4 regions of the Alteromonas sp. AWM4_230 genome follow, and region 2 is predicted to be linked to each of the others. Evidence: predicted binding sites of a transcription regulator. Region 2 holds the regulator's gene; each other region holds the start of a gene.
The links. The regulator sigma-54, encoded in region 2, starts transcription at its own class of promoters, with help from an activator protein. The targets are predictions, from matches to a motif close to GTTGGCACGNNNNTNGNNT.
Positions count from the first base shown of each region.

Region 1: a site for sigma-54 is predicted at 3,618-3,636, ahead of xdp1 (exosortase-dependent surface protein XDP1). Genes of this name have one in related genera too.
Region 3: a site for sigma-54 is predicted at 2,153-2,171, ahead of ACXACS_RS09390 (FlgO family outer membrane protein). Genes of this name have one in related genera too.
Region 4: a site for sigma-54 is predicted at 3,566-3,584, ahead of ACXACS_RS10100 (DUF883 domain-containing protein). Genes of this name have one in related genera too.

Region 1 covers NZ_JBSWTB010000001.1:2,074,733-2,082,844, forward strand. Annotated here, with positions in the region: gene prsT (XrtA/PEP-CTERM system TPR-repeat protein PrsT) at 1-2,568, opposite strand, end outside; gene xdp1 (exosortase-dependent surface protein XDP1) at 2,674-3,573, opposite strand; gene xdp1 (exosortase-dependent surface protein XDP1) at 3,740-4,675, opposite strand; gene pssA (CDP-diacylglycerol--serine O-phosphatidyltransferase) at 5,063-5,863, shown strand; rRNA gene ACXACS_RS08845 (16S ribosomal RNA) at 6,348-7,880, shown strand; tRNA gene ACXACS_RS08850 (tRNA-Ala) at 7,959-8,034, shown strand; tRNA gene ACXACS_RS08855 (tRNA-Ile) at 8,081-8,112, shown strand, end outside.
Region 2 covers NZ_JBSWTB010000001.1:4,146,077-4,154,188, forward strand. Annotated here, with positions in the region: gene ACXACS_RS17835 (calcium/sodium antiporter) at 1-485, shown strand, start outside; gene ACXACS_RS17840 (KpsF/GutQ family sugar-phosphate isomerase) at 488-1,468, shown strand; gene kdsC (3-deoxy-manno-octulosonate-8-phosphatase KdsC) at 1,469-2,017, shown strand; gene lptC (LPS export ABC transporter periplasmic protein LptC) at 2,014-2,592, shown strand; gene lptA (lipopolysaccharide transport periplasmic protein LptA) at 2,561-3,106, shown strand; gene lptB (LPS export ABC transporter ATP-binding protein) at 3,109-3,834, shown strand; gene ACXACS_RS17865 (RNA polymerase factor sigma-54) at 3,908-5,389, shown strand; gene hpf (ribosome hibernation promoting factor) at 5,420-5,707, shown strand; gene ptsN (PTS IIA-like nitrogen regulatory protein PtsN) at 5,721-6,164, shown strand; gene rapZ (RNase adapter RapZ) at 6,248-7,093, shown strand; gene ACXACS_RS17885 (HPr family phosphocarrier protein) at 7,093-7,365, shown strand; gene mgtE (magnesium transporter) at 7,539-8,112, shown strand, end outside.
Region 3 covers NZ_JBSWTB010000001.1:2,199,694-2,207,805, forward strand. Annotated here, with positions in the region: gene ACXACS_RS09370 (helix-turn-helix domain-containing protein) at 1-181, opposite strand, end outside; gene ACXACS_RS09375 (DUF2938 domain-containing protein) at 273-758, shown strand; gene ACXACS_RS09380 (GNAT family N-acetyltransferase) at 845-1,282, shown strand; gene ACXACS_RS09385 (GNAT family N-acetyltransferase) at 1,470-1,889, shown strand; gene ACXACS_RS09390 (FlgO family outer membrane protein) at 2,285-2,950, shown strand; gene ACXACS_RS09395 (FlgO family outer membrane protein) at 2,955-3,719, shown strand; gene ACXACS_RS09400 (FlgO family outer membrane protein) at 3,730-4,455, shown strand; gene mnmC1 (FAD-dependent 5-carboxymethylaminomethyl-2-thiouridine(34) oxidoreductase MnmC1) at 4,581-6,779, opposite strand; gene ACXACS_RS09410 (Kelch repeat-containing protein) at 6,783-8,057, opposite strand.
Region 4 covers NZ_JBSWTB010000001.1:2,370,423-2,378,534, reverse strand. Annotated here, with positions in the region: gene ACXACS_RS10115 (sensor histidine kinase) at 1-982, shown strand, start outside; gene ACXACS_RS10110 (response regulator) at 972-1,424, shown strand; gene ACXACS_RS10105 (response regulator) at 1,437-3,530, shown strand; gene ACXACS_RS10100 (DUF883 domain-containing protein) at 3,711-4,040, shown strand; gene ACXACS_RS10095 (hypothetical protein) at 4,045-4,569, shown strand; gene ACXACS_RS10090 (hypothetical protein) at 4,663-4,920, shown strand; gene ACXACS_RS10085 (CC0125/CC1285 family lipoprotein) at 4,945-5,523, shown strand; gene ACXACS_RS10080 (phosphoribosyl-AMP cyclohydrolase) at 6,065-6,709, shown strand; gene ACXACS_RS10075 (DUF1328 domain-containing protein) at 7,017-7,193, shown strand; gene ACXACS_RS10070 (hypothetical protein) at 7,232-7,426, shown strand; gene ACXACS_RS10065 (hypothetical protein) at 7,510-7,728, opposite strand; gene ACXACS_RS10060 (DUF349 domain-containing protein) at 7,742-8,112, opposite strand, start outside.

The DNA of each region.
Region 1 (8,112 bases), 2.1 Mb from region 2:
AGAATTAGGCTGCAGCTCATAAGCCTGTCGCGCATAGTTTTTAGCGGTGATCAGTGATTTTTCAATATGCATAATAGCTAAGCGGTTGAAGGCCTCGGAAGGGTTCAATAAGTTTGGCTCTTCAATAAGCTCTTTATAGAGTGCTGTTGATTCCTCGAATTCCTGTATAAAGAAAAGGTACTGAGCCAGCAGATTTTTCGCCAACAGGTTATTCTCATTTTCACGAACAAGTTTTCGAGCGGTTTTCAAAAATACATCAACAAACTGTTCGTTTAACGCGTAGTTGTAGATCGCAATAAATGCCTGTGCAAAGGAAGCGTCGACTTCTAGCGCTTTTTGGAAAGCGTTAATCGCGCTTTCGTTATTACCTTTATTCGCAGCTAATCTTCCCTTCAGAAAGTGATAGACCGGATTCTCTTGCTGGTTTGCTGGAATCGTCGCTAATAGCGACTGTGCTTTATCGTTTTTCTGTAAATCTAACAATAAGCTGGTATAGCGCAAAGTTACAAAAGTACTCGTGTTGGCTATTTCGTAAGCGCGAGCCATGGCACCTAGGGCGCTTTCGCTGTTTCCTACATTGCGAGCTTGGTCAGCATAAGCGATAAGCTTTCCAGCATCGTCGTTAATAAAGTTTCTAACAATGCTTAGCGTTTTTTCCGCATCAGCTCGCTGATTATTTGATAGCTGAAGCGCAGCTTTACGAAGAAGGTAGTCAGCATTGTCGAAATCATCTTTTATAAGCAAATCTAAATGATACAGTGCGTTCTTAATGTCGCCTTGCTGCTGGTATAAAGATGAAATGCGCTCTCTAGCACCGACATTCGAAGGGTTGAGCGTTAATATATCAAGGTAAATTTGCTTCGCGTCTTCTACGGCGCCCGCTTTGGTTAAATTAAACGCCTTTAGCATTAATGTTTCGTTATGCTGAGGGGACAAAGCAAGTAGTTCTTCTACAAGTTGGTTAGATTTTTCTACATTTCCTAAACGACTCTCTGTAGCTGCTAAATTGAATTTTGCTGGAAAGAGGGTAGGGTTTTGCGCTAGTGCTTTCTCAATGTTGTCTTTAGCTTCTGCCAATTGACCTTGTCTAATCAAAATGCCGGCTTTTAGGTTGTACACTTCAGCTTCGTCAGGATAAAGTTCACTTAGTAAATTTGCACCCTTCAGCGCATTATCGAATTGCTGCGCTTGTAAATTCATTAATGAATAGGTGAATAGAAAACCTGCGTTGTCTTTGTAGGTCGGCAAATTCTTTTCAAGAATTGATAGCGCTTCGTCCTGCTTACCTCTGGCAGCCATCAATTTGATTTTAAACAGCTGGAGTTTGTTCTCATTCGGGTACTTATATTCAAGGTTTTGCAATAAGCGTTCAGCTTTAAACGCTTTGTTTTGGCGAATAAATAAATCACCTAGAAGAAGTGCCGAGTCAGGGTCTTCCATCAACGCATCTTGATGGCGTTCAAGCAGGGCGAGCGCTTGCTTATCTTGCTGTGTCGCCATATAGACCTGGCTTAGCATCAATACTGCCTGTAGGTCATCAGGCTCCTGTTGCAAATAGCCATTAAAGTCTTTTGCGGCCGTTTCCATGTTGTTATTAAAGAAGTTTGTTAAACCGCTTATGTAGAGCAACATGGGTTGAGAAGTTATGAGCTCAGGATCAAGCTGTGCCATAAAATCATTAAGCTCTTTTAGCTTTTCGTTATCAATAGCTTGTTGGTTGTCTCTGCTTTGCAACCAGCTGTTGAGTAAGATGGCCAAAGGATCATTAGGCGTGTCTTCAATGATCTCATCTACGAATAGCTTTGCAGTATCGTAGTCTTTCGCTTCTAAATACAAGTCCACTAGATTACGCAAGGCAATAGGGTCGTCGCGGTTAAACGTCAGGGCTTTTTGTAAATGTGCGGTTGCGGCGTCTTTATCGCCTTGTCGGTATGCGAGCTGGCCTTTCAAACGCCATGTTATTGCGTTTTCAGGCTCTAATGACATAGCTTTATTGATAAGAGAACTTGCTTTAGATAAGTCTTCATTTTGAAGGGCGATGGAAGCTAACCCATTTATAGCAGGTACGAAGTTGGGCGTGCGGGAAACGATGGTGTTGTAGTCACGTAAGGCGCATTGCTCTTCTTCTAACCTAATACACGCGGTTGCACGAATCATTAACCATTCACGCTCTGCATCACCCGATAGCTTGTTTAAATCAGAAAACTCTACAATCTCCTGGTATCTGTTTAAGAAAAGCCAAGTGTTGCCCAGCGGCTCTGCCAGAAGGTTAATATCGGCACCCATTTCCAGCGCTTCTACAAACTCCATTTCGGCTGCAGTTAAATAGCCGTTAATAAGCAGTATCTCGCCCATTAGTATTTTAGCAGCTAGGTTTTCTGGGTCTTTTTGTAAACTGTTTTTAAGGTGAATATAGGCTTCATCGTATTCGTTTTCGTTAAAGGCAGTTAAGGCCTTTTCATAGTCTTCTGAGGTAGTTGCGAAACTGTTGAATACGATTAAAGAAGAGGCAACTGCAGAGACAATAGCGCGTTGTACAAAACGCTTTTTATTATTAAAAAAATCCATATAAACCTTCGAAATTTAGCCTAGCTACAGGCTTAAAAATAGCATAAAAAAAGGTGGCCTAAGCCACCTTTTAAAGATACGTGTTTTCTAAGCGTTTTTAAACAATTAAACGCGACGCTTACGTCTATAAAGAACAAGACCTAAACCTAAACTCATAAGTGCAAGGGCGCCTGGTTCGCTAACCTGCGTAGGTGGGGGCGGTGTAGTATCATTACTTGCTAGTTCAATACCTAAAGAACTAAGCTTAAACCCGAAGTTGTTTGAAGAAGTACTGTCGTCGAAAAAAGTATTATATGCACCGACAAGCCAATACTGAGCAGAGGTCAAGTTGGTGAACTCTGATACAAAAGAATCACCAACTTTAGTATTGCTTACGCCATAGTGACCTACCGCGGAAGAAATAGTTGTCTCAGCTACGTCGGCCCAAGTAAAGTCTTGATCACTGGAAAATAACGAAACATCATCTAAACCTACAACAGTGACTTCTTTTTCGCTATCTGGATTGCTGCCGAAATTACTCACCCAAGAAAACGATGCGTCTGTAAGCGTCACATCGGTGCTGAACGAAAGTAATACCATATCGAAGTCCGCAATGCCTTTTTCTGCATTATAGTTATCAATAGAGTGCTTATCGCCCTTGTACCTATTGCGTTCATTTAGGTATATATCATTGTTTATTAAACCAAAGCCTTCACCGTAATCTTTCAAACTCCCCTGATTAACAACTAGATCATCATTTTCGGCTTGATAGTACTTACCATTATAATAACCGCCACTCCAAGTGTCGTAATTACCATTATAGTACCCAGTATCTGCCCAAGAAGTAACTCCGACATAAACGGTAGTGTCATCGATCGTTATTGAGGTCCCGCTAGAGCTATCTGGAGAAAGGGTATAACTAATACCGTCTGTGGCTAATGAATATTCGTTGAGGCTACTGTCGGTTGCATGTGCAGAAAAGGCAGACACTACTGACATAACTATTATTAATTTTCTTAACTTCATACATACGACTCTGATACTAGGAAATAATTATATTATTTTCTTTCAAGCATAATTCGGGCCAAATTTTATGTTGTTGTTTTAACGATAATATTTTTTAACAAGGTAGGGTGCAGTAAAAAAAACTGACAGGTTGTACCACCTGTCAGTGATCTAAAGTCTAATTTCCTTAAATGGCCTTTTTGCGACGCCACATGACGAATAAAGAGCAAGCCATTAGTAGGCCGATAGTACCTGGCTCCGACACTTCCGTAGTATCAGGGGTACCTGTCGTTTCGGTAATTGAGAAACCAACATTAGCAAGTTTGAAAGCGTCGTTACCAATGTACCCACCAATATTACCAAATGCGGTGTTGTATGCCCCTACGAGCCAATATTGCGCTGACTCAGTGAACGCAAAATCGGCGCGGTGCTCTACATAGTCACAGTTCTCAATATCGAAAGATGCAGAAGTAAGCGCATCTGCAACAATATCACTCCATGTATTTACACCAGAGGTCAAAGTAGAGGTGTCATTTAAGGCAGCTACTGAAACTTGACTATCATTACTGCTATATAACCATGAAAAGCTCGCGCCGGTTAGTGTTACTGCAGAGTCAAATGAAAGCAGTACAAAGTCATAATCACGCTCAACATTGGTCACTCCACTTTTATAAGCAGCCTTACTACCTTCATAATAGTAGTTTAGGTTGTCGATAGCATGGTCAGAACTACCTTTGTAGTAAGCTTCGTCATTATTGGTAACTCCATAAGCCCAAGTATTTGAGATTTTTTGTAAGCTAGCGGCAACCACTGTTTCGCCGGTCGCATTATTAGTATCTGAAAATGCAGACAAAGAAATGTTTACGCCATCAATCTCCACAGGAGAGTTATCAGGGTTAACACTATTGTAAACACCATCGTCGACTAGATCATAGGTATACTCACCAAGCGGAGAGTTACACTGCTTACTCTGGGTGTTGCTGCTACCCGATGAGCCGCAGTAGGAGTAATCATGCTTTTTATAAGAGGTGGCAAATGCTGAATTAGCGCTCAGCGTCGATACCAGCGCCATTGAAAGTAATAGCAAGGTCTTGGAAGAAAAGGTTTTGTCTAGTAATCGCATAATCACTTTCCTATATAAAAAGCGCATAGCGCTTCAAGTACAAACCTTTCAAGCGTTGTACTATTTATGTACACACACTTTTTCGGAAAGTACTTAGTTTCAACATGGAGTTGTATGATATATAAACGGTGACCTGTTTAAGGTATGTGACCGTATACCTAGTTATTACTGATTGGCGAGGTAAGTAAGGAAGTAGGTTCTAAATTATTAGCCTTTGTGCGTTGTCCTTATTTGATAAAGTGGACTCATCTAAATGTATTGCAAAGCTTTTTGAATATGCCATCGCCGAAATTTATGTATGGAAGCTGGCTGTATCTTTACTTTGCTATGCCTTCTTGCATATCTATGAAATAATTAACTCAATTACATGTAGAAGTACGAGGACATATGTCTGAACAAAAACGTAAAGGGATATACTTACTTCCCAATTTATTAACAACAGCAGGTTTGTTTTCTGGTTTCTTTGCTGTTGTGTCGTCAATGAACGGTCGTTTTGAAGCAGCCGCTGTCGCAATTTTTGTGGCAATGATATTTGATGGGCTGGATGGACGAGTAGCTAGAATGACAAATACGCAAAGTGATTTCGGCGCAGAGTATGACTCTATGGCCGATATGGTCTCTTTTGGTATGGCACCTGCACTTGTTGCTTATAATTGGGGCTTAACCGAATTAGGTAAGTTGGGCTGGTTAGCGGCATTTGTCTATGTAGCTGGTGCAGCATTGCGTCTAGCTCGCTTCAATACTCAGGTTGGAATCGCTGATAAGCGCTTCTTCCAAGGTCTTGCTAGTCCAGCAGCAGCGGCAGTTGTATCCGGTCTTGTATGGGTGGGTGTCGAGTATAATGCAGTAGGGACTGACTACGGGTTGATTGTGGCCGCAGTAACTGGTTTAGCTGGCTTACTTATGGTGAGTAACTTTAAGTATAATTCTTTCAAAGAAGTTAACTGGCATGGCAAGGTTCCATTTGTTGGCCTTCTATTAGTGCTTTTAATATTCGTTGTTGTTGCAACAGAGCCAGCGCTTGTACTGTTTTTAGTATTTGCTTTGTATGCACTGGCAGGGCCTATCAATACTTTCCGCACGGTAGAGAAAGTGACTTTGGATGACGTGGTAGGCGATCACGAAGAAGACGCGGACTTCAATGCTGATAAAAAGAATCAAAGCGAAAGTGAAGACGTTACTAAATAGTAAGTAGGCAATTCTTTACGCTATGAAAAGAGGGAAAATTTCTTTTAGTGTTATTAAACAGAGCGTTTTCCGATAAATCTGCCTGCAAAATGAACGAATAGAGTGAAAAGCGACCGAATGGTCGCTTTTTTTGTATTTATTTAAAATAAGTGTTGACGTGAGCGCTCATTTCCCTAAAATGCGCATCCGCTTCGGGGGAAAAGCAAAACAGCAAGCCTCCTGAAGTAAGTCTCTACTATCTTTATAGGCCAGTAAAGACGGGAGTTTAGAAGAAACGCTTCAGAAAATAAATTTTCAAAAAGTGTTGACAACGAAAGCTTCCAGCGTATAATGCGCACCTCACTCGAACAGGGTGAGTCACCAAGAAGCAGCGGCTTCTAGTGAATAGCAGCGAAGCTGCTACGTTCTTTAACAATTTAGACAAGACAATCTGTGTGGGCACTCGTTAAGAGTGTCACAACGACGATTCATATTTCGATATATTTAATTGAAGAGTTTGATCATGGCTCAGATTGAACGCTGGCGGCAGGCCTAACACATGCAAGTCGAACGGTAACAGGAAGTGCTTGCACTTCGCTGACGAGTGGCGGACGGGTGAGTAATGCTTGGGAACTTGCCTTTGCGAGGGGGATAACAGTTGGAAACGACTGCTAATACCGCATAATGTCTACGGACCAAACGGGGCTTCGGCTCCGGCGCAAAGAGAGGCCCAAGTGAGATTAGCTAGTTGGTAAGGTAAAGGCTTACCAAGGCGACGATCTCTAGCTGTTCTGAGAGGAAGATCAGCCACACTGGGACTGAGACACGGCCCAGACTCCTACGGGAGGCAGCAGTGGGGAATATTGCACAATGGGGGAAACCCTGATGCAGCCATGCCGCGTGTGTGAAGAAGGCCTTCGGGTTGTAAAGCACTTTCAGTTGTGAGGAAAAGTTAGTAGTTAATACCTGCTAGCCGTGACGTTAACAACAGAAGAAGCACCGGCTAACTCCGTGCCAGCAGCCGCGGTAATACGGAGGGTGCGAGCGTTAATCGGAATTACTGGGCGTAAAGCGCACGCAGGCGGTTTGTTAAGCTAGATGTGAAAGCCCCGGGCTCAACCTGGGATGGTCATTTAGAACTGGCAGACTAGAGTCTTGGAGAGGGGAGTGGAATTCCAGGTGTAGCGGTGAAATGCGTAGATATCTGGAGGAACATCAGTGGCGAAGGCGACTCCCTGGCCAAAGACTGACGCTCATGTGCGAAAGTGTGGGTAGCGAACAGGATTAGATACCCTGGTAGTCCACACCGTAAACGCTGTCTACTAGCTGTTTGTGACTTTAAGTCGTGAGTAGCGAAGCTAACGCGCTAAGTAGACCGCCTGGGGAGTACGGCCGCAAGGTTAAAACTCAAATGAATTGACGGGGGCCCGCACAAGCGGTGGAGCATGTGGTTTAATTCGATGCAACGCGAAGAACCTTACCTACACTTGACATGCTGAGAAGTTACTAGAGATAGTTTCGTGCCTTCGGGAACTCAGACACAGGTGCTGCATGGCTGTCGTCAGCTCGTGTCGTGAGATGTTGGGTTAAGTCCCGCAACGAGCGCAACCCTTGTCCTTAGTTGCCAGCATTAAGTTGGGCACTCTAAGGAGACTGCCGGTGACAAACCGGAGGAAGGTGGGGACGACGTCAAGTCATCATGGCCCTTACGTGTAGGGCTACACACGTGCTACAATGGCATTTACAGAGGGAAGCGAGACAGTGATGTGGAGCGGACCCCTTAAAGAATGTCGTAGTCCGGATTGGAGTCTGCAACTCGACTCCATGAAGTCGGAATCGCTAGTAATCGCAGGTCAGAATACTGCGGTGAATACGTTCCCGGGCCTTGTACACACCGCCCGTCACACCATGGGAGTGGGATGCAAAAGAAGTAGTTAGTCTAACCTTCGGGAGGACGATTACCACTTTGTGTTTCATGACTGGGGTGAAGTCGTAACAAGGTAACCCTAGGGGAACCTGGGGTTGGATCACCTCCTTACCATTACGTCGATAGACGCACTTGATGCAGTGCCTACACAGATAGTCTTGTTTAAAATGAAGAACGACACAAGTTTATGGGGCTATAGCTCAGCTGGGAGAGCGCCTGATTTGCATTCAGGAGGTCAGCAGTTCGATCCTGCTTAGCTCCACCATCTACTTGAATCTGAGCTTGAACAACGTTTAAGTGCAGTATACTGAAGGCTTGTAGCTCAGCTGGTTAGAGCGCACCC
Region 2 (8,112 bases):
CTGAGACCGCAGATGAAATCCCTAAAGGCGTTTCTAATACCTCAGCGCTTATTTGGATTGGTGTTGGCCTTGTCGTATTGCCTTTAAGTGCCCACTTTCTTGTAAACTCAGCCGTTGAAATTGCCAGATACATGGGCATTTCTGATTTGGTTATTGGGTTGACGATTATCGCGTTTGGCACAAGCCTTCCTGAATTAGCAGCAAGTGTCGCAGGTGTGCTTAAAGGTGAAGATGATTTAGCACTTGGTAATATTATCGGCTCTAATATTTTCAACTTGCTAGCCGTACTTGGTATGCCAGGTTTAATTGCCCCAGGTCTGCTAGACCCTGACGTTTATAATCGAGACATGTACGTTATGCTCGGTTTAACCTTGCTGTTGTTCTTGTTCAGCTTTGATTTAATTGGAAAGCGTACAATATCAAGAACCAATGGATTTATACTTCTGGCTTGCTTTATCGGCTACCAATATTGGCTGTTCGGATAATCATGAATACACAAACTCAGATGCACTATATCGAATCGGCAAAGCGCGTTATCGACATTGAAACGCAGGCTATTGCTAACCTTGCTGAGCGCTTAAATGGTGACTTTATCACTGCATGCAACATTCTCTTCAACTGTAAGGGAAAAGTGGTTGTAAGCGGTATGGGAAAATCTGGACATATCGGTAATAAAATTGCGGCTACGCTAGCCAGTACAGGTACTCCAGCGTTCTTCATGCATCCCGGTGAAGCCAACCATGGCGACTTGGGTATGCTAAGCAAGGGAGATGTTCTATTAGCCATCTCTAACTCTGGTGAAACCAATGAATTAGTTAACTTGCTGCCCGTTGTTAAGCGCTTAGGTATACTGGTAGTGGCAATGACCAACAGTGCCGATAGTTCGCTAGGCCAACACGCAGATGTAGTGCTGGATATTAGTGTAGAAAAAGAAGCGTGTTCATTGGGTCTGGCGCCCACATCAAGCACAACGGCCACACTGGTTATGGGTGATGCCCTAGCGGTAGCCCTACTTGACCAAAAGGGTTTCACTTCAGACGACTTTGCGCTGTCGCACCCCGGCGGTAGCTTAGGTAGAAAGCTGCTGCTTAAAGTGAGTGATATCATGCTAAGTGGCAGTGATATCCCACTAGTAAATTTAAATGCAACTGTTGCTGATGCACTTTTAGAAATTTCCAAAAAGGGCCTAGGCATGACTGGTGTTATCGCACCCGATGGTTCGTTAACAGGCGTGTTTACTGATGGTGATTTACGCCGAATACTTGATGCCCGTATAGATGTGCATAGTGCGACAGTAGAAGATGTAATGACCAAAGGCGGCAAAACAACCACAGCAGAGCAGCTAGCTGTAGAAGCCCTAAACCTAATGGAAACCCATAAGATAAGCGCACTGATGGTTACCGATGAAAAGCGCAACCCTGTCGGAGCCTTTAATATGCATATGCTTTTGAAAGCGGGAGTACTCTAAATGACGACGACTCTATACACCGATTTAGACCAAGCGCTTTTTGAGCAGTTGGCGCACATTAAACTACTGGTGTGTGACGTGGATGGCGTATTTTCAGACGGTCGCATTTACTTGGGCAACGACGGTGAAGAGCTTAAAGCCTTTCACACCCGCGACGGATATGGCGTGAAAGCCTTGGTAAGTAATGGTGTTAACGTCGCCGTGATAACAGGACGACGTTCAGCAATTGTAGAAAACAGAATGAAGGCGCTAAACGTAGCACACATTGTTCAGGGTGAAGAAAACAAAGCTGACGCCCTCGGCGAATTAATGAAAAGCCTAGGGTTGAACTCAAGCGAAGTTGCCGCCGTAGGAGACGATATGCCCGATACAGGTATGTATCAGCACGTAGCGGTAAAAATTGCGGTTGCCGATGCTCACCCTTTTGTTGCAAAGCAAGCGAACTGGATCACCACACTTCCGGGCGGATTTGGCGCAGTTCGAGAAATATCAGACACCATTTTGCAAGCTAAAGGCGTTGCAAATGATATTTTCGGAGCTAGTGTATGAGCCAGTTTGGCTTCAATCGCTTAGGTTTAAGTATATCGGCGCTATTTATCTTAGCTATGCTTATGTACATCCCAACGTGGATGGAAGAGCAGCCTGAAACTCAAGGTAGTAGCGAAAATGATGCGCTCAAGCCTGCCTACAAGGCCAAAAACTTAACAACAACCTTGTACAACCAAGACGGTGAGTTAAATCACAAAGTCTTTGCAGAGTCGATGGAGCATTACGACCAATTAGGCTTTGTTTTATTCCAGCAACCTAAATATACCCTTTATACAGAAAGCGCTTCATCACCTTGGGTTGTAACTGCCGAGGAAGGAACGCTTTATAACAATGAATTAATTCAGCTTGAAGATAGCGTTGTTATTGAAAATCAAACCAGCGATGATTTTGTCAAAAGTTTATCCACGGAATACATCCAGATAAATTTAGACACGAAACAAATGACATCTGATCAACCCGTTGAGATACTGGGTACGCAATATCTTATTTTAAGCAATGGGTTTAACGCGAATTTACGCACACAAGAATACGAGCTTTTAGATCATGTACAAACGACTTATTCCCCTAGCAACTAGCCTTCTACTTGCCATCGCTAGCGGTGCGGTAATAGCCAGTGAAGAAGATTTTTCACAACCCATTAAGATAGGGTCAAACACCCAGTTTATTGATGGTAAAAACAAAACCGCGCTGTACAAGGAAGATGTACTTATTACCCAAGGTTCACTCCTAATCGAAGCTGATGAAGTAGAAGTAATAGCTACAGATGGCAGCGGCCGTGAAATATTTATCGCCCGTGGCAACCCTGCAAGCTATTCTCAATCACTAGAAGACGGTACACCGGTATCAGCGAAAGCCAATGAAATTCGCTATGAAGTAATTAATCGCACTATTTCTCTGGCGGGTAATGCTGAGCTACAGCAAGATACCAGTAAAGTGCAAGGTGATAAGATTACGTTCGATATGATTACTGAACAATTGCTTGCAACGGGTGGTGCCGGTGAAGATGGTGAAGGTCGTGTAACCACAGTATTTACTCCTGACACCATTCGTAAAACATCGTCTAAGAAAGACAACGAGGACAATGAATAGCAATGGCAACTTTGAGCGCTAAAAACCTTGCTAAATCGTATAAATCGCGACAGGTTGTTCGCGATGTAAGCCTTTCAGTGTCTACCGGTCAAATTGTTGGTCTTCTCGGCCCTAACGGCGCTGGTAAGACCACCACTTTTTACATGATTGTAGGCTTAGTCAACTTAGACAAAGGCAAGATCGAAATTGATGATAATGAGCTTACTCACCAGCCAATGCATGAGCGCGCTCGCCGCGGTATAGGCTACCTTCCGCAAGAGGCATCAATATTTAGAAAGCTTACGGTACATGAAAATATCATGGCCATTTTGCAAACCCGTAAAGATTTAAATTCACAACAGCAAGAAGAAGAAGCAGACGCCCTACTTGATGAATTTAATATCAACCATATACGTAATAGTACGGGGATGAGTTTGTCAGGGGGAGAACGGCGTCGCGTAGAGATTGCCCGCGCTCTGGCAGCAAAACCACAATTTATTTTGTTAGACGAACCATTTGCCGGTGTTGATCCAATATCAGTTAATGATATAAAGAAGATAATACAGCATCTGCGAGATAGGGGTATTGGTATCCTTATCACGGACCATAACGTACGCGAAACATTGGATGTTTGCGAAAAAGCGTACATTGTGAGTCATGGCGAGCTTATTGCGCAAGGAACTGCGGAACAGGTTTTAAGTAATCAAAAAGTAAGGGACGTATACCTAGGCGAACAATTCAGGCTATAGTTAGTGTAACCTAATTGTCATTTTTCAGTTTCGCTCTGGTATATTTAATTTAGAGCATTTAAATAAGACGTAGATGAAACCATCTTTACAGCTAAAATTTAGCCAACAACTTACAATGACACCTCAGCTTCAGCAGGCCATTAAACTGCTGCAGCTTTCTACGCTTGATCTCCAGCAAGAGATACAAGAAGCCCTCGATTCTAATCCGCTTTTAGAAGTGGAAGAAAGTAACGACGAGCCACAAGTAGAAAAGAACAATGTCGATAGTGACGATAGCGCTGCTGAAGCGACCGCTTCTGCATCAAGCGATACGCTAGAAGCGGGAGATGCACTGGAGAAGAATGATCTTCCCGATGAGCTACCTATCGACAGTACTTGGGATGAGTATTATTCGGCTTCTTCCGCGCCTGCACCTGGCCCATCTAATGATGATGAACAAATCTTCCAAGGTGAGACCACAGAAGACATTCAAGAACATCTTCTTTGGCAAATGCGCCTCACTCATTTTTCAGATACTGACCGCGCTATCGCTACAGCAATCATCGACTCAATTGACGAATCAGGTTATTTAACCGTTACTCTTGACGACATCTTAGAAGCGGTCAACGACGATGATCTAGAAGAGCCTATCGAAATGGACGAAATAGAGTGTGTACTTAAGCGCATTCAAATGTTCGACCCCATTGGTTCAGGTTCTCGTACACCTCAAGAGTGTCTTATGGTGCAATTGCGCCAGTTTTCAGAAGACACACCGTGGCTTGCTGAAGCGAAGCAGCTTATTGAGGAATATTCAGACTTACTGAGCAGTAAAGACTACCGCACGCTAATGCGTAAGAGCCGATTGAAAGAAGATCAGCTGCGCGAAGCAATGCGTTTACTTCAAACCTTGAATCCTCGCCCAGGTAGTGCTTTAGTTACTAAAGAGCCTGAGTACGTTATTCCTGATGTCTCAGTAACCAAGAAAAATGGCCGTTGGGTGGTTGAGCTGAACCCCGACAGTCTGCCTAAATTAAGCGTAAACCAACAGTACGCAGCGATGAGTCGTCGTGCCAAGAACAGCAGCGATTCACAATTCATCCGCTCACACATGCAAGAGGCCAAGTGGTTCATAAAGAGCCTTGAATCTCGCAACGATACCTTAATGAAGGTTGCAAATTGCATTGTGCAGCAGCAAATGGGCTTTTTTGAGCACGGCCCGGAAATGATGAAACCAATGGTGCTAAATGATGTCGCAGAAATGGTAGATATGCACGAATCGACTATTTCGCGTGTAACAACGCAGAAGTATATGCATACGCCCCGTGGCATCTTCGAATTGAAGTATTTCTTCTCAAGCCACGTAGCAACAGAGTCAGGTGGTGAGTGTTCATCTACAGCGATTCGTGCATTGATCAAGAAGTTAGTGGCTGCGGAAAATCCTAGCAAGCCGCTAAGTGATAGCAAGATTGCTTCATTGTTGGCCGAGCAAGGCATAAAAGTCGCTCGGCGAACAATAGCAAAATACCGGGAATCATTGTCGATCCCGCCGTCGAACCAACGCAAAAGCCTTATTTAAACGGGCTTAATAATATAAGGAAGACGAAATATGCAAATCAACCTTACTGGTCATCATGTCGAAATCACCGACTCTTTGCGTAATTATGTCGATACGAAGTTCAGCAAACTTGAACGTCACTTTGATCACATTTCTAATGTGCATGTCATCCTGAACGTTGAAAAATTAAATCAAAAAGCTGAAGCGACTGTTCATTTAAGTGGCGCTGAAGTATTCGCATCCTCAGAAAATACCGACATGTATGCGGCGATTGACAGCATGGTTGATAAACTCGACCGGCAGGTAATCAAGCATAAGGAAAAACTGAAAAAACATTAGTAGTTAATTGAGCATGGATATACAAGCCATCGTAAGTCTGGACCGCACCGAGTGTGCGGTTCAGTGTAATAGTAAAAAGCGAATTCTTGAGATCATCGCTGATATCGCTGCCAAGCATAACGACAACATCGACCAGGCAACGGTTCTAAATAGCTTGATGGCTCGAGAACGTATGGGTAGCACGGGTATTGGTAACGGGATAGCACTGCCTCACGGTCGCTTGGCTGGCCTTGAGAAGGTAATAGCAATCGTTGTAACAAGTACACCAGCTATCAACTTTGATGCCCTAGACGAAAAGCCCGTAGACATATTCTTTGCTCTTCTCGTTCCCGAAGAGCAAACCGAAGGACACCTTCAGACACTGGCTACCGTAGCCGGTAAGCTAAGCGACAAAGAAACGATTAAAACAATACGTCGTGCAACAACCAGCGACGAAATTATTTCTGCATTAAGTTAAACAATAAGTGCCTACACCTCATAGGTAGGCGCTTTATTTGACAACTCGCATGTGATGAAACCAGAATATAAGGGAGAATTTAGGTGAAGCTGATCATAATCAGTGGTCGTTCGGGGTCTGGTAAGTCTGTCGCACTTCGCGCATTGGAAGACTTAGGTTACTACTGTGTTGATAATATCCCAGTAAATTTGCTTCCCACCCTCACCCATACTGTTGTTGATGAATACGATCAAGTTGCGGTAAGTATTGACGTTAGGAACCTACCCAAAAACCCTGACGACTTGGTAGAGATTCTAGACTACCTGCCTTCTTCTTGGTCGATGACTATAGTGTACATTGACGCAAGCGATGACGTTCTGGTTAAGCGTTTTAGCGAAACTCGCCGTCTTCACCCTTTAGCTAAGCTAAATAAGTCTCTATCGGAGGCTATTAGGGCGGAGTCTGCGCTTCTTGCGCCAATTACTGAACGCGCTGATTTATACCTAGATACAGACAAGCTAACAATACATCAACTCGCCGAACTGATCCGTGAACGTATTTTGGGTAAGAAAAGTTCACGCCTTGTTCTTGTCTTTGAGTCGTTTGGTTTTAAACACGGCATACCTAAAGATGCTGACTACGTTTTTGACGCGCGTTTTTTACCTAACCCGCATTGGGAGCCAGACCTTAAACACTTAACTGGGTTAGATGCCCCCGTGGAAGTATTTTTAGGCTCACAACCCGTAGTAACCAAATTTATTTGGCAGATTCAAAACTTGATGACTACATGGCTTCCTCACTTAGAGCGCAACAATAGAAGCTATGTGACTGTGGCTATCGGTTGCACTGGCGGCCAACACCGCTCTGTCTATATTGCCCAAACCTTGTCGAAAACCTTCAGCGAAATACATCCTGATGTTCAAATTCGTCACAGAGAGTTGAACCAGTAATGACTATTCAAAAAACGCTTACAATCGTCAATAAACTAGGCTTACACGCGAGAGCAGCCACCCAATTAGTTAAGCTTGCTAATCAGTTTCATGCCAAAATCATTTTGAAAAAAGGCGATAAAGAAGCCGATGCAAGCAGCGTATTAGGCTTGATGATGCTGGAAAGTCACCAAGGTGAACAGGTAGATGTTATTGTCGATGGTGATGATGCGGTCGATGCACTTGCTGCCATTGAAGAGCTGATTGAGGGCAGATTTAACGAAGACGAATAGTCTCAACCCGAATATCTCTTGACGAATTAATCAACAGCTAGCTTAGTAATTCCAAATTCTTGCGTAAAAGCCACGCAATTATCATGACAGACTTAATATAATTGCGATATTCTACGCACACTTAGGCTACACAGCCTTTATTTTCCATATCAGCTTAGTAGGAATAACGCCTTATGGCAGAAGCGCTTGTTTCTAAATACGTACAAACCCAATTACGTGCACTTAACGCAGCGTTGATAAACGGTCAATTTGTATCTGTACGTAAGCTTCTGCTTGAACTTCCCCCTTCAGACGTTGCGCATATTCTCGAATCTAGCCCTAGCAGGACCCGTGATGAGTTGTGGGAGCTAATTGATAGCGACTTTCACGGTGATATTTTAGAAGAACTCTCTGATGATGTTCGAAACGGTATTATCACAAAGATGCTCCCCGCCAATGTGGTTGATGCACTTGAAGAAATGGATACCGATGACTTGGCAGAAACGCTGAGTAGCCTTCCTGAACCTGTGCTGGCAGACATTCTCGATTCAATGGATGCACAAGACCGCGTACGTGCAGAGCAGGCGCTGTCTTACGGTGAGGAAACCGCTGGTTTCATCATGAACACCGATACCATTACCTTGCGTCCTGATGTAACCATTGATGTGGTTCTTCGCTACATTCGCTTAAAAGGTGAGTTACCGGAAAATACAGACACCTTCTATGTGGTCAATAGAACCGATAATCTGGTCGGTATCATCCCGGTTG
Region 3 (8,112 bases), 1.9 Mb from region 2:
CTTCTAAAGAAAAACCTGCAGCGCGACCTAATGCTATTAACTCAAGACGCTCTAGTACATTCGGGCTAAACACACGACGTATACCTTGCCTACCAATAGAACTGATAAGACCTTTCTCTTCATAAAACCGAAGTGTAGATGCTGACACTCCTGACTTTTTGGCTACCTGAGATATTTCCATACATTTTTCCAAAGGATTGCTTGACTTAAAGTTAACTTGAAGTTGTAGGCTATCATCTCTAATTAAATGTAACTAGCTGTTGAGTGTGAATATGCAGAATATTGTTTTAATCGTGCTAATTGGTATTGGGGCTACCCTAGTGATGGATTTATGGGCGCTGCTAAGGCAACAACTGTTTGGTATTGCTCCAACTAATTGGGGCATGGTAGGGCGTTGGATAGGGCATATGAGAAAAGGGCGGTTCTCGCATAATTCTATTGCAAACGCCGATGTTGTGAGTGGTGAAAAATCCATTGGGTGGACAGTGCATTACGTGATTGGTATTGGCTATGCGGTGTTACTTTTTCTTACATTTGGAGAGGCTTGGTTGCTAGAACCATCGGCAGGGCCAGCTTTAGCACTAGGTATAGCCACAGTCGTTGCACCATTTTTCGTATTGCAGCCTGGAATGGGCGCAGGAATTGCTGCGTCGAAAACGCCTAATCCTAAGGCTGTTCGCCTACACAGCGTTTTAAACCATGCAGTATTTGGCTTAGGGTTGTACCTTTCGGCATTGGTTCTTAGGCCCGTCCTTTAGACGTGGCTATAATCGCTTGTTGATTAATTGAATAAAGTTCGGCTTATAATGCGTATTGAAATAAAACGAGCGTAAAAGAAAACAGGATGAAAATTTCACTGGAAGAAATAAACAAATCTAACTATGAACAGGTTTGTGACTTGGACGTGGCGGAAGATCAACAAGCGTTTGTTGCGTGCAATATGTGGTCGCTGGTTGAGTCTTTTTATAATGATAACCATACCTGTAAAGCCATTTATTGCAACGACCAGCCCGTAGGATTCTTGATGTGGGTTCAGGAAACGCCAACTAAGGTGTCCATTTGGCGCTTTATGATTGATGAGAGCCATCAAAATAAAGGAATTGGCAGAGTTGCTTTGTCTCAAGCTATCGCGCTTATAAAGCAAACTTCTGAGCTTAAATTTATTGAGATATGCTATAACCCCAAGAATCCTGTCGCTAAAACCTTCTATTCAAGTTTTGGTTTCGAAGAGGTGGGATTAGATGAAGATGGCGAAGACATGCTTGCTGTTATTGCCATTTAGCCAGTGGAAAAATTAAAACAGAGAAGCTTAAGGGATCTTAAGATATGGACGTCATAGATATTAAGACTTTTATTCCAAGCAAAAACTACGACATTTCTAAAGCATTTTATGGGGCCCGTCGGGCGAACTACTTCACATTACCGAATTAGGTAGTTAGCTTTTGAGAGAACGACGGGCGGAATGACGAATGATGCATACGAATTACACCGTTGAAGAAAGTCCTCCGTCAGCTGAAGACTTTGCCAGTTTAAGAAAATTGATTGGATGGAATAACCCGTGTTTATCGGTTGTTCAAAAGAGTATTGATGCCTCGTTGTTTTGGGCAACAATTTACCTCGACAACAACCTTGTAGGCTCTGGTCGGGTGATTGGCGATGGCGCAATGTATTTTTACATTCAAGACGTCATTATTCATCCAGAACATCAGAATAAAGGTTTGGGATCGAAAATAATGAACACCTTGATTGCACATTTAGAGTCTTGCTGCGCACCTGGCGCAACGATTGGCTTATTGGCTGCGCATGGTAAGGAAAGTTTTTATCTTAAGTTCGGTTTTGAACCTCGTGATGGCGAAAGTTTAGGTCTAGGCATGTGCAGGTTTATTTAGCTACCTGGTCATTAACGTGGCATGAGAGTCCCGGGAGTTCTTAAGTTTTTTAATCACATGGCATTGTGATCATTGCCTATTTAATATCGGCAGCTTTCTGTCCTAAGGCGGCAAGTCATCTCCGCTTTTTAAGAACGCTCTGGCTATAAACATCAAACTTTTTTAGCGCTGAAGAAGGTACATCTACTGAAACTAGGCGCTTTATATCACTTGGTTATCGGCAATCTTTTCAAAGTAACCTTCAATGCTACTAGCAGCCTCTCTTTGGTGCGAATTTTGCAAAAGCCTGCTTAAAGACACTGAAAATGTCGGTTTGCGAAGTAGCTGATCACGTTTTTTGATGAGTTTTTGCTTCTTTCCGATAGTAATTTGACGTTTTTCACTGGACACGTGTAATGAAAAGTATCACAAAACCTGTCTCTCACGCTTGGCTGACAGAAAATGGTCGCTTAGTCACGAAAGCCTTGGCATATACCGCGCTTATATTGGGCTTACTCTCTGGTTGCTCTTCATCTGACGAACCTAAGAGTCAATTTGCGCAAACCGATGCCAGCGACGTATCGGCATTGGGGAATGTGGAATACCACACCTATATGTTGGCGAACGAACTTTTTGCTGATGTGGGTCCAGCGCGTCAGTCTCGCTATGCAGTAGTTGGCTTTGTACCTGCCGATACTATGAAATACAGTGCTGACCATCAACACCCGCTAATGTTGTTGGGTCATCAACTTGAGCAGGGAATGATTACTGAGGCCACGAAAAGAGGCTTTTCTACTCAAGAATTTAAGCTTTCGAACGATATAATTGTTAGTGACGAGAGCGACAGAGTGTTAACGCGCAATATCGACCAGCTTTCCAACATTGAGCGCGTCGATTTTTATATTACCGGCACTATGGTGTATCAAGAGTCTGGTGCGGTGGTTAACGCTCGAATTATCAACGCTAGAAATAAAAACATTGTCGCTGCAGCAACACGCTTTTTCCCAGCCGAACTGTTTTGGCGAGAAGAACAAGTAACCACCAGAAATGGCAAGTTATACAGAACTGAAGGTACGAGGTAACCCCATGAAAAGACGAAATCAATACGCAGCGCTTTCGCTTTGTGCTTCACTGCTGAGCGTTAGCGGGTGCTCTATGATGATGGGGGAAGAAGAGGTAGCAGAACAAGCGCCTCAGCGCCCAGCCATGAACGTGATTGATATCACTGCCGCCGACCGCGCTCCTACGAAGCCAGTTGAAAATACCAATGATACCCAGTCTCAGGGTATGGACGCGTATGGCGCTATCGGTCAACCTCCTTTGTATTCGAGCGTACAGGGCGCGTATAAAGGTCGACCTCTTACCAAGCATATTGGCGACTATGTGAAGAACATGGCGCAAGACTTAATCGCCAATATGGAATACGTGAATAACAAAACACCTATTGGTGTAACCCATTTCGCACTGCTAGATACTGACTTGCAGAAAACAGATTTGCTTGGTCGTCAGATGGCGGAATCTTTTGTTCACGAACTGCATAAATTCCGCGTGCCGGTTATCGACTTTAAAGCCACCGAGTATATTCGCATTACTGACGATGGCGATTTTGTATTAAGCCGAGACTATTTAGAATTGAGCAGCAGCCTTCCTATTGAATACGTGTTAACCGGAACGATGACCAAGCACCAAGGTGGCGTGTTAGTTAACGCCCGTATTTTAGGCATGGCGTCGCGAGCTGTGGTGGCAACTGCACAAATGTTAGTGCCGTTCTACGTAGTAGATGCACTTATTCCAAGTGACGGTAGCCAGCAAAACGGTATGCGCGATGGCGTTAAGCTAAGTCGCGGCTAGGAGTTTCAGTATGGTGTTTACAAAGAAGCTTTTGCCTAGCAGTTGGGTAGCCGTTGGCGTAATGCTAAGTGGTTGTATGACAGGGTGCACTAGCACAGAGTCTATTGGCTCGTTTTGGTTAGGCGAAGACGGTGAAATTACGCATCACGCCGAGCCAGTTCCTGTGCCAAGCCGTTCAGGGTTAGAGTACACACCAGATTCTCGCGATAGGCAATATCAACAGCACGTGGAAGTAGAGCCGGGCTACAAAGACCCGTTACACCATGGCTATTCACCTTCACAAACGCACAAACGTTTAAACGATTACGCTTCGCAGCTTGCGATGGAGTTAATGGACAATGCAACCCGTCTTACGCAGCAAGATATGGTGGGTGTGGCGAGCTTTGTGAGGCTTAATCAGTCGTTGAGCGACAGCACGGTGTTAGGCAATCAGCTTTCAGAGTATCTAATAGCTGAGCTGCAAGACTTTGGGTTAGCGGTTGTCGACTTTAAGCTTGCAGGTGGCATTACCGTAACGCCAGTGGGCGATTTCGTACTTACTCGAGATGGTACTGCACTCGCTAAACAGGTTGAAATGGACCATGTTGTAACCGGCACCATTATTGAAGATGACAGAGGCGTACGCGTAAACGCCCGTATTGTGTCGCTGAAAAATAAACAAGTGGTGGCAAGCGCCAACGTATACATTCCTGCGTTTATCGTGATGGATTTAAATAAAATGGCTAGCGTAAACTAGCCATTTAGTACCATTGCGCTCTGTGTTTTCAAAGCGAACTCATTTCATGTTCGCTTGATATCCTCTAAACATTCGATCTTTTGTGTCTAGGCACAGTAGAACTTTCGCGAAGACCTCTCGGTTTATTACCCCTGACTTCTAATCGCTTCTCGCGTCATAAAGCGGCTGGTGTTAACGGCATTCAGCAAATCATTGCTTAAAGGTAGCGGCTCCTTACATAGACTGCTCACCAAGACCTCTGCCATTAAAGGCGCTGTGGTTAACCCTCGCGACCCTAAGCAAGTAAGGGTGGACACTACACTTTCAGGCAACACAGGCGCGCTGGTTAACGGCTTGCCCACGCCTAGCATATCGTAGTGTTTTTTCAACGCATTAAAATCATGCAGTGCACCTACTACAGGCTGGTGGTCGGGCGAACCTAAGCGCGTTGCCGCTCTTGCTTGGCCGTCGTGTTGTAATGCCTGCACGATGTCGGTATTTGCCAGCGCCTGTTCATGTGTGGCAAGGTTTGTTTCAGTTTCTTCGCTTCGCACATCGCTACTTAAGTCGTTTTTCACATAGGTTGAGCCAAGTGCGTGTCTGTCGTCGAGCGCAGGCGTCATATAGCCTTTGTGACACAATACCGTTTTGAGCTGTTCAATTGGCATTTGGGTGGGGATGGCTTCAACCTGACCACGAACAGGGCGAAGGGACAGGCTGTCAAAATCGCTAGCGTTTACCGCACCTGCGCCAAGGGCAAGAATAAGGTGATCGGCAATAACGTTTTCTTGCGGTAAGTCGCTATCGAAAGTGTTGCTATCAAGATCACCCTTAGCACATTTCTCAGGCTCACCAAGGTTAAAACAAATTTGCACTTTCTGTGTTGCTGACCCGTTTACGCTGCCATCTTTAGTTGTATCCACATCATCCGCATCAAGAGTACCGGTTGAAGCGCCACTGTCTTCGTTGTGCAGCGTTCCCTCAATCGCTTTATGGGATACGTAGATATGATTGGGTTTCAGCTCGAGTTTGCCACTTTGCAATGCTTCTTCAATAATGGCAGTAACTAGCTGTGGAGGAGAAAGCCATCCGCCCAAGCCAATGTATAAGCCAGAGTAGGGAAGAGCTAGGTTAGCGATATCGCTCACTTCTTTGCTGTCCACGGGTTTAATTAAAGCTTCAGGCCATACGTCGGCTGCTGCCAGTTTATTTTGGCGTTCCGCTACCTTGTCGTTAAAGCTTAATTGAATAACGCCACAAAAATCATGGGCAACGTCGGCTAGGCCACAGGCTTTTGCATGTTCAATAGTGTGATCGTAGGCTTGTCTAGCATACAAAAAACTGTGCGCCTGAATGCGGCTGGCAATACTTGCTTCGCTATGAAGCTGCGGGTAAAAGCCGCCTTGCGGGTTTCCGGACGCGCCGCTTGCAAGAGTGTCCCCATCGAAATACAAGGTGGTGTTAATACCGCGCTTCACTAACGCAAGGCACGCAGTGGCTGCAGCAAGGCCGGATCCTACTACTGCTACTTTACTTGTTTTATCTAAACTGCCGTTAGCGTACCTGTAATAGGGGCCAGCAGGCAGGCGAAGTTTATGCTGCACATTTTCGTTGTCTTGGTTAAAAACGCCGGTCAGCATGTCACGCTTACGGCCAAAGCCGTTGCGTTTTTTAATGCTAAAACCCACACCAGCTAGCCCACGCTTTACTATGCCTGCGGCGGTAAATGTGCCAAAGGTTGTGCCGGTTTTTGATAAGCGAGCCATTTGGCTAAACAGAGCGTCGGTCCACATGTCCGGGTTTTTGCTTGGTGCGAAACCATCTAAAAACCAGGCATCGATTAGTCCATTTACAGGGGAATGCCATTGAGGTAAAAGTTCGTGAACATCACCAATCCACAGGTCGAGCGTGGTTGAGTGCTTATCGAAATGTAAGCGATGACAACCTTCAAGTCCCATAGGGTAAAGTGCAGCGAGTGCTTCCGCTTCGTCTTTAAGGGCAGGGAAAGCTTCTAGTGCACGCTTCATATCCTGTTGAGGCAGTGGAAACTTTTCCGTGGTGATAAAATACAGGCGCTTTAACGGATGGTCAGGGTTCACAGCTCTAAATTCGTTAAAGGCACGCATGGCGACCAAAAAGTTCAGCCCAGTTCCAAAACCTGTTTCGGCAATGACAAAAGTTGGGTTGCGCCACTGTTGCCAGCGTTCAGCAAGGTCGTTGCCAGCAACAAAAACGTGTTGGGTTTCATCAATTCCGCTGTCGTTAGAAAAATAAACGTCGTCAAAATGGTCGGCGACAGGCGTACCGCTCTCATTAAAATGAACCTGTGCATGCTTAGATTTCACTGTTTATTTTTCTCCGTTTACATTGTTTTGGTGTTGGCACTCTAGTTTGGGGGCTGTTTTTACTTGTTCATCAGCTTGCCCATCTGATGATTGGCTTGAAACGTTAAAGCTAGTTTGTCGCGTTGGTGAACAAGACGCCTCTGCGAGTGCTGAAAAATGCGTGGTGACTTTACTGGTCACGCGCTGCGCGCCAAGCATACCGCCAATAGTGACCCAAGAACCGTTAACGTTAATTAATCCGCGATGATCCATGGTGGGCGCTTCAGCTTCTGTTTTCGATATACCCCACGTTTCTTTTGCAATATCAAAGGCCCAAATGGCGTCATCTGCAGTTGAAGGCTCGCCGTTATAGCCAATGCCATCGTAGTTGTACGGGTTAGCCGAGCCGCCTACAAAATAGATTTTATTGGTGGCCTCATCGCCCGCTGCGGCCATGCGATAGCGCGCAGTACCTGTTGGATGGTCAAGTTTATGCCAATCAACCTTTAAAGGGTTTTTCTTATCAATTACGCCTTTGAAACAGGCGGTTTCTGCAGCAAAGCTACGGCGTTTATCACTGTGCGGTGTTACTGATACGCCGTCACAAATTACCATGGTGTTATTAACGATGCCTCCAGCTTGACCAAATACCGGTTTACCAAGAAAAGGGCTTGCCTGTTGCCATTGCTCGGTTTGCGTATCGTAGATTTGTACAAGATTTACGTTGCCATCGTTGTGCCAGCCTGAAACTAAGTAAACGTAGCGGTCTTGGTAAACCAGTGCAGTTGCATCATCAACAGGTACAGGCATAGGCGCCAATAGCGTATATTCCTCTGTCGTGGGCGAGTATTTATAAACATCTGGCGTACTAATTTCATTATGATCTTCATCCACCGTGTAGCCACCAAAAATGTAAACGGCATCGTTAACACCTACCGCCACGGAAGCCAAGCGACCTTTTAGTGCAAGGCTGGATGGAACCGGGGGAAGAGCTTGCCACTGCAAAGGTTTATCGGTGTTGTTAATCACAAGCTGCCAAGCACGGTTGTGTACGTCTTTATGAGTTTTGTCTTTGCCGAGCCCCATAAAACTAAATACATATTGTGTGTTGTTTATGGTGACAGAAGCTACGGCATTGTTTGACACAGGCTCTGGTAGCGCGGGGAGCCTAATAGTCGAAGCTGCTGCTGAGACAGTCGCTGCAGAAGCAATGATAAAGGCTGCCACCACGAAAGAAAGTCGGGGTATCGCACTTTGGAAAATGTGTAGAGCAATGGTTCTTGGCTTTTTTAATGACACAGCAATCTTCAGTTTTATCTAAATTTCGAACGTTTGGCCGCGTATTCTACCTGTC
Region 4 (8,112 bases), 1.8 Mb from region 2:
TTTGATGAGCTTGCGAAGAGACTCAGTAAACACATTAATCATCTCATCAGCTACTACCCTACTACTCGTTATTGCAGTTTTCCTTTTATTGAAAATTAACTCGCGAGAGCACGAGAAGTATCAGGCCGATCTTGAATCTGTCAATGAGGACTTAGAAAATCGCATAGATGAACGGACACAAGAGCTTAGTATTTACTCTGATGAATTAGCACGAAGTAATCGAGAGTTGGAAGATTTTGCATTTGTCGCTTCACACGATTTACAAGAACCCCTTCGCAAAATTCGGGCATTTGGAAACCGACTAGAGTCAGGATACAAGGATGTTATTGATGAGAGAGGCAAGGATTATTTAGCGCGAATGCTAAACGCAGCAGAGCGCATGTCGATGCTCATATCTGATCTTCTTGCCTTTTCTCGTGTATCAACCCGGGGAAAAGACTTTGATGATGTAGACTTAAATAAAGTTATACAGAGCGTTCTAGGCGATTTAGAGATCGCCATTGATGAAAAATCAGCACAGATAGATGTAAGCGAAAATATGCCTTCCATTCGAGGGGATAAGACACAGCTTGAACAATTATTTCTAAATTTAATCTCTAACGCGCTTAAATTTCAAACTGAAGGTGTAACACCTGTTGTCAAAGTCAATTTACAAGAAGCCAGCGAAGAAGATACTCAGGATATACTTATGTCCGAAGAGTATAACTGGATAAAAATTGCAATTACCGACAACGGCATTGGCTTTGACCAGTCGTTCGCGGAGAAAATATTCGCTCCGTTCCAACGCCTTCATGGTAGAAGCGAATATAAAGGTACGGGTATAGGGCTTGCGGTATGCCGACGCATAGTAGAAAGGCATAATGGCCAAATTACTGCTATGAGCGCACCAGGACACGGGGCAACTTTTACAATTATAGTGCCGGTAGATAGCGAGCCGTTTGGTTCTAACAACAATAATGGAGAGACACACAATGACGCGTAAACAAACCCAGCCAATAAATATCTTGATGGCCGATGATGATGAGGATGATCGCCTATTAACCGTTGACGCGCTGCAAGAAAGTCGCGTCCTCAACAATTTGTTTTGCGTTGAAGACGGTGTGGAATTGTTAGAGTTTCTTCGTCATGAGGGGAAATATTCTGATCCAGCATCGGCGCCTCGCCCTAGCCTTATATTGCTTGACTTAAACATGCCAAGAAAAGATGGTCGCGAAGCACTTCAAGAACTTAAAAACGACCCAAAACTACGCAGTATTCCGGTTGTTATCTTAACGACGTCGAAAGAAGAAGAAGACATGCTCCGCGGTTACGACCTCGGTTGCGCTTCTTACATTACTAAACCCGTTAATTTTGAAGGATTAGTTGAATTAATGCGTGCTTTAGGTCGTTATTGGATCGAGTTCGTAGAGTTACCACACGAGTAAAAGAGGTACTAGATGTCAGAGGTTATTAAAATTCTATTGGTTGAAGATGATGAAGATGATTACTTCTTAACTTCTGACTATCTAGAACAATGTGAGTCACCTAAGTTTGAATTAACTTGGGTGACAAACAGTCTTGACGCCATAGAAGCGCTTAAGACGGAAGACTTTGATTTATGCTTGCTTGACTATTTGTTGGGCGCTGAGAATGCCATAGACGTTCTGGGTGTTCTTAAATCGAACCAATTTAGTCTGCCAGTGGTTATTTTAACAGGTCAGTCAGACGCTACTGTAGATGAAATGGTGATGCGCGCGGGAGCCGCAGATTATCTTCAAAAGTCCGAAATAGAATCGCCACGTTTTATGCGTACTATCCGTTATGCCATGGTTCGTCGCGATATAGAAAACGAGCGAATTGAGCGCAATAAGGTTGAACAAAAAAACAAAGCAAAAGACAAGTTCCTAGCCCACCTTGGCCATGAATTGCGCACGCCTCTCACCTCTATTTTGGGCTATACAGAACTTCTCATTGATGACGCAAGGAATAGCCCGTTTCAGCAAGAGCTATCGATAATTCATTCAAACGGCAAACACTTATTGAGCTTGCTCAATGATTTACTTGATATGTCGCGCATAATGGCTGAGAAGCTAGAATTAAACATTAAAGATGTAAACTTATCTGCTTTTCTTACCGATATTCACTCCTTAATGCGCTTGAACGCCAAAGATAAAGGGCTAAGTTTGAATGTGGTGTCTAACACCAAAATCCCTGAATTTATTAAGACAGATCCCACCCGACTTCGCCAAGTGCTGCTTAACCTCATTTCTAATGCGGTTAAGTTCACCGATAAGGGCAGTATTACACTTACTATAACCCTTGATGAAAACCCAACAGATAGTGAAAAACCTCAGCTACTTAGATTTTCCGTAGACGATACTGGCATAGGTATGCCACCAGACAAGTTGATCAACATCTTCCAACCTTTCGAGCAAATTGAAGATGTAATGCGCGCTAATCACGGTGGTGCTGGTTTAGGTTTAGCTATTTGTAAAGAGCTTGTCACCAAGCTTGGCGGCGATATAGACGTGTCATCTCGACTTGGAGAAGGTAGTACGTTCACATTCGATATTGACCCTGGCGATATTTCCAAGCAACCTCACGTCGACCTAGAACTCGGTCAGATACAAACCGTCGAATCTAGCAGTATTGATTTAAATGTTACCGGCAGAGTGCTGATTGTCGATGACTTAAGAGAAATTCGGCGCCTTACCGGCCACCTTGTAAGTCAGTCTCAGGCAGATATTAGTTACGCGGAAAACGGTGTTAAGGCACTGGAAGCTGTATTACAGGCCGATGAACACAATCAACCATTTGACCTCGTTCTCATGGATATTCACATGCCTGTGATGAATGGCATTGAAGCGTTACACGCTATTCGTCGCCATGGTAAAGATATTCCCGTTATTGCGGTCACCGCAGCCAGTCGTAAAGGATTAAGAGAGTCGCTAATACGCGAAGGTTTTAATGACGTTATAGGTAAACCAATAGACCGCTTTGCACTCGCTCAACTTCTCTCACAATACCTTCCTCCTGGCGATCACGTTACTTTTACCAATGTGGAAGCACAGGTTGCTGACATGCCGATACAGAAACCTTACGCACCAGAGGAAAACATGCCATCAAGCGATGGATTTGAATCCAATACGAATATAGACATTGCAGCTGAAGACCCCCCTCAGAAAAAAGGTGACGGAAGCCCTTCTAGTAAACGTATTTTAGTAATTGAAGATGATGAAGATGCTGCAGAGCTATTGCAGTTGTTTTTAGTTCATTTAGGTCATGAAGTCACCACCGAGTACTGTGGTGTTGATGCGCTTAGCACCGCACAAGACAATGACTTTGATCACGTGTTAATGGATTTGACGTTACCCGATTACAATGGTTATGACTTGGCTGGCGAACTTAAAGAAAAATTGCCTAATGCATTGCTTACCATAGTTAGTGGACACGAGGCCGAAGAAGATGCAATGGAATCGATAGGAATAGATAGCGCGCTGCTTAAGCCGGTTTCAAAAGATGACCTCGCATCTGTCGTAGGTGGAAGCTAAGCTTTCGTTTTAGCGACTAAGAAAATATTACAGGGGTTTGCAAGGATAACGCATTTCTCTTGCAAACCTTTCACCCTCTCAAATAACTTAAAAACCTATCCAACTGTAAATAAAGGATTTATTCTATTGGTACAGCCGTTGCAATAGTTATTGTGAACCCAAAATATTAAGGAGAGTATTATGGCTACACAAGCTTCAGCAAAACCACAAACCGTTAAAACTAGTAGTGCTAACGGTGTGGCTGAACCGAGTCACCCAGTAACGGATCAACTAAAAGACACCCTTCATGCGTCAGTAGACAAGCTTGCCGATAGTGCGGGCGTGGCGGAAGAAAATATTCGTCGCACAGCCTCATCATCTGCTGAAAACATGTCTGAAAGAAAGCGTTTAGCAGAGCAGAAATGGCAGGCATCAAAAGTACGCAAATTTGCGATTGAAAATCCTGTTCAAACTGCAGGTATCGCTTTTGCGGCAGGTATGCTAGTAACGTCGCTTCTACGTAAGAAGTAGATTCATGAAAGCGCTAGATTTTCACAAAGCACGGTTTCGCACGTGCAATGAAAATCCATTTCGCCTGACGCCGCCTTCGGCGCAGGCGAAGTTCCATGAAAACGCTACAGGAGAAAGTACACCCAAAGAAAAGTCACCTGACGAGCAGTCAACCCAGCAACAATACCCCGACCCGTCTTTCTCCGATGTATTCAACGCATTTAAAGAAGCATTCTCTCAGAGAAAAGAACAAGGCTTTGCATTTCTTGAGCTAACTAATAGTGAACTCATGCTTGTCAAAAAGAGTTTTTTCGTCACTGTTTTTGCATGCCTCGCAGCATTTGCGGTTGGTACAGTTTGTTGGCTTATTTTAAATATTGCTATAGGCGCTATACTTCACAATGTTGGCGTGCACTACGTTGTGGTACCACTTGTGTTATTAGCACTTAATAGTCTTGCGGCGTTCGGTTTCTTTAAGCTTGCTCAGAATGCGTTCAACTATCTAAGTTTAAGCAGATTAATTCAAACATGGCGTAGGGTCTTTGGGTAAGGCATAGATTTAAAGGCGCATTAACCCTTTTGATTAAGTTCATTTGATCAAATCCATGGACAGTGCCCTGTCAACAATAATGAGGTGAGTACTATGAACATCTTTTTGAAAGCGAATATAAAAGATATTGCGCAAAAAGAACATGCCTATTTTTCTCAAAAACATCACGCAGATGTTGCACTTACACAAGCAAAAAGGCAATGTTCGTTAATGATGGGTAAGCCAGAGACCCTACTTGGCATAGCTTCTGTTGGTGCATATAAAGGTGCAGTAGATGCTAAGCCTAAAGCAAAGCGTAACCGAGCGTTAATGGTTTTAGGTAGAACCGCGCTGTTCTCTTTGTTTCAGTAATCACAGTATTAAGGAATTTGTGAGATGAACATCAAAAGTAAAATTAAAAGTGGCCGCGTACTTCTTGCCACCGCAGGTGCGGCACTAAGCTTTGCGATAGCAGGGTGTTCATCGACACCAGTAGCTGCCCCTACCCCATACAAATCAGCGAACTCTAAAGCCTCGTATGGTTATTCGAGCGAAAAAATATCTGCAAATCAGTATCAGGTTCTTTTTAAAGCGACTGATAAAACTCCGGCCGACAAAGTACAGCAGTACGCTCTATATCGCGCCGCAGAAGTCGCACAAGAGCAAGGCTTTACTTATCTAGAGGTGATTAATACAAATATTGATAAAAAGCCTGTTATTGCGCGGGAAGTAACGGCTGGCAAAAATGAGCCAGCAATATTTCAAACAGATAGGCAATGCACTATGTCAGGCTGTGAGGAAGTTGCTCAACCAATGGCCGCCCCGAGCTCAAACGATGTAGTAAATACTCAGATTAACGACATCTACTTTACTATTGATGTAAAAATGGCGAATGATAAAACTCGTTTAGGTAAAAACGCCTTTACTGTCTTAGAAGTGCTGTCACAGCCTCTAGAGCCAAAGAATACAAATTAGCTGAACGTCATTCTGTACATCTATACACTGCATCATCAGTGTTCTGACAAAATGCTTTTCGGTACGCAATCAGTGTTACTGAAAAGCATAGCTTAATTGCACGAGCAAGTCTGTGGAACGCCCTAAAGCCCACTACCTTAAATTCATAGCTACCACCCATTCCCTGAAATGCATCCTATAAAGCAGACTAAGGGCCTGCAAAATCCAGTCCTTCGTATATAAGTAAACGAATAAGCTTGCGTATAAATTACGTAATATCGGTGAAGTAAAGCAACATTAAAACACACTAATCAACATGATAGATGAGACATTCATTCGTTCAGAACCGATACATGTCTAAACATCTTTATTCTTAATGACCCATTAATCTTCTATTAATGTTGTACAAAAGTCTCCGTCACCCAATCTAGCTATCATTAAACCTATGAACTGCAGAGCAGATTTGTAGAACGCTTTTTACAACGTTATACAGCTTCTGCTCCCAGCAATTTAATTAGGTAATAACACGTATTTATTTTGCAAATGACTGAGGAGTCACGCGATGAAAAAGTTAAACTCGTTAATGACAAAAACAACGCTTCTTGCAGCTTCGATTATGCTAGTAACAGGCTGCAGTGCAGTGGCCAAACCGCAAATGAATGAGACCGCCACTTCGAACGTTGGTGTATTGAAGGCTAAGGCGCTAGACAATGCATTACTGTATTCGGATGAATGTATTACAGAGCGTGAAGTTGTAGCAGCACAAAAGATGTGGGGTGAAGGCATTGTACGTATTGGCGCAGTGTTTAGTAACGACGGTGACTACTCTGGCGAGGCGGCTGATTTTATCCAGGACATGTACGGATATGATTTAAGTAGTGTACTGTTTAAACCAACCCTTGCAGCAAATGATCAGTTCCGTTCAAGCTTTGATGCAGCGCTTTCTTACTTTGTCGGTGGAAATGACGCTTATCAGGAAGATAAGGGTTTTGCGATTAAGCCTTATACAAACGTGAAATTCGACAATGTAGGAATTATTAATAACAGTTGTCGGATGGCGGTGGCGATGGGTAACTACTTCTTTACTGACACTAAGGGCGGAGAAACAAAAGTAGAGTACACCTTTGCCTATGTGAAAGACAGTGATGGCGACCTGCGTATTGTCGCTCACCAATCTTCGTTACCTTACAACCCAAATGGTAACTAGGTAACGCTCAGCCCCCAATCTTCTCAGATTATGTGGGGCGTCACCTCCTCCCTTTTATAGGCAAAGCGTTTTTCCCTTTCGCTTTGCCTCTTTTTTCATCTTGAATTAAATGATGAGAAAAGAGCTTCTGCTCTATCATGTAAAAAATGCATTCGCTTGTGTAATCGTGACTCCTGCCACTGAGAATTACGTTTCAAAATTTCAATCTAAAACAAACTTAATCTATATAATTCATGCACTTAAAAAACAGGCACAAAGATAGCATTAGTTATTGTGAAAGTAACGGAAGCAATACGAGGATCTAGTTATGTTAGGTTGGGCAATCACATTTTTTATCATCGCCATTATTGCAGCAGTTTTTGGTTTTGGAGGCATCGCAGGTGCAGCAACAGGTATCGCACAGTTTCTTTTCTTTGTGTTTATCGCGTTGCTCGTAATCTCACTTATCGCAAATGCGTTACGTGGTAGAGCACCAAGAGCCTAAGAGTTAGAAGTATTTTAATAGGAAAAAGGAGTAAGGATATGTTTTCATTTAAAAACTTATCAAAGGTACTAGTAGCATCAGCATTTGCACTATCACTAGCAGCTTGCGGTGACGGTGAAGCGGAAGACGCAGGCGAAGAGCTAGACGAAATTGTTACCGATGCAGGTAATGCCGTTGAAGACGCTTGTGAAGATGTGAAAGAAGGCGTAGACGCTGAAGATAAAGACTGTTAATCACGTTTTTATCAAAAAAGGGTCAGACAATTGTCTGGCCCTTTTTGTATTTACAGTCGACGTAGTTTGACCTAACTGGTTAGTTAAGACACTTCTTCACCGCCTAATTCACGAGCAAGATCATCCAGTGTAGAAAGCGTGGAATCAAACTCCCCTACACCATAACGATACTGTACGCTTACGTGATGGTCGGTACGCCCGAACTTCACTCTTAACCCTTCTGCGTCAATATGCTTCACGGTATTCAAAAAGCGATAGGCAGACATTTCTGTTTCAAATTGAAACTCAACACTGTTTTCCATTTAGGCTTTCCGTTTAAGCAACAATTTCTGGGTGAGCATGAATTACTGCCACAACACGTTGAAGCAGATTATTGTCCGCTTTATCTATAGAGTCGTAGGATAACCAGTCGGCAAGAATGTCGGGGGCGGTCGCCGCCTCTCCTTGTTCCAACTTAGACGTCATCATTTGTAGCTGTACACTAGAGCGTATAGATGCATCTGCATCCGGGCTTGGCATACCAGTTGCGACTTCTAATGCTACCGTTAACCATTGTCTGTCGTGCTGAGTTGTTTCATTTCCAGTAGACTGACATAATACGTTCGCCCAACGCTTCCCTAACGTTTCCGCTAGAGCCTGCTCGTCACCACTTCCCTCACCTACACTTAGCTGTAGTAAAGAAATCA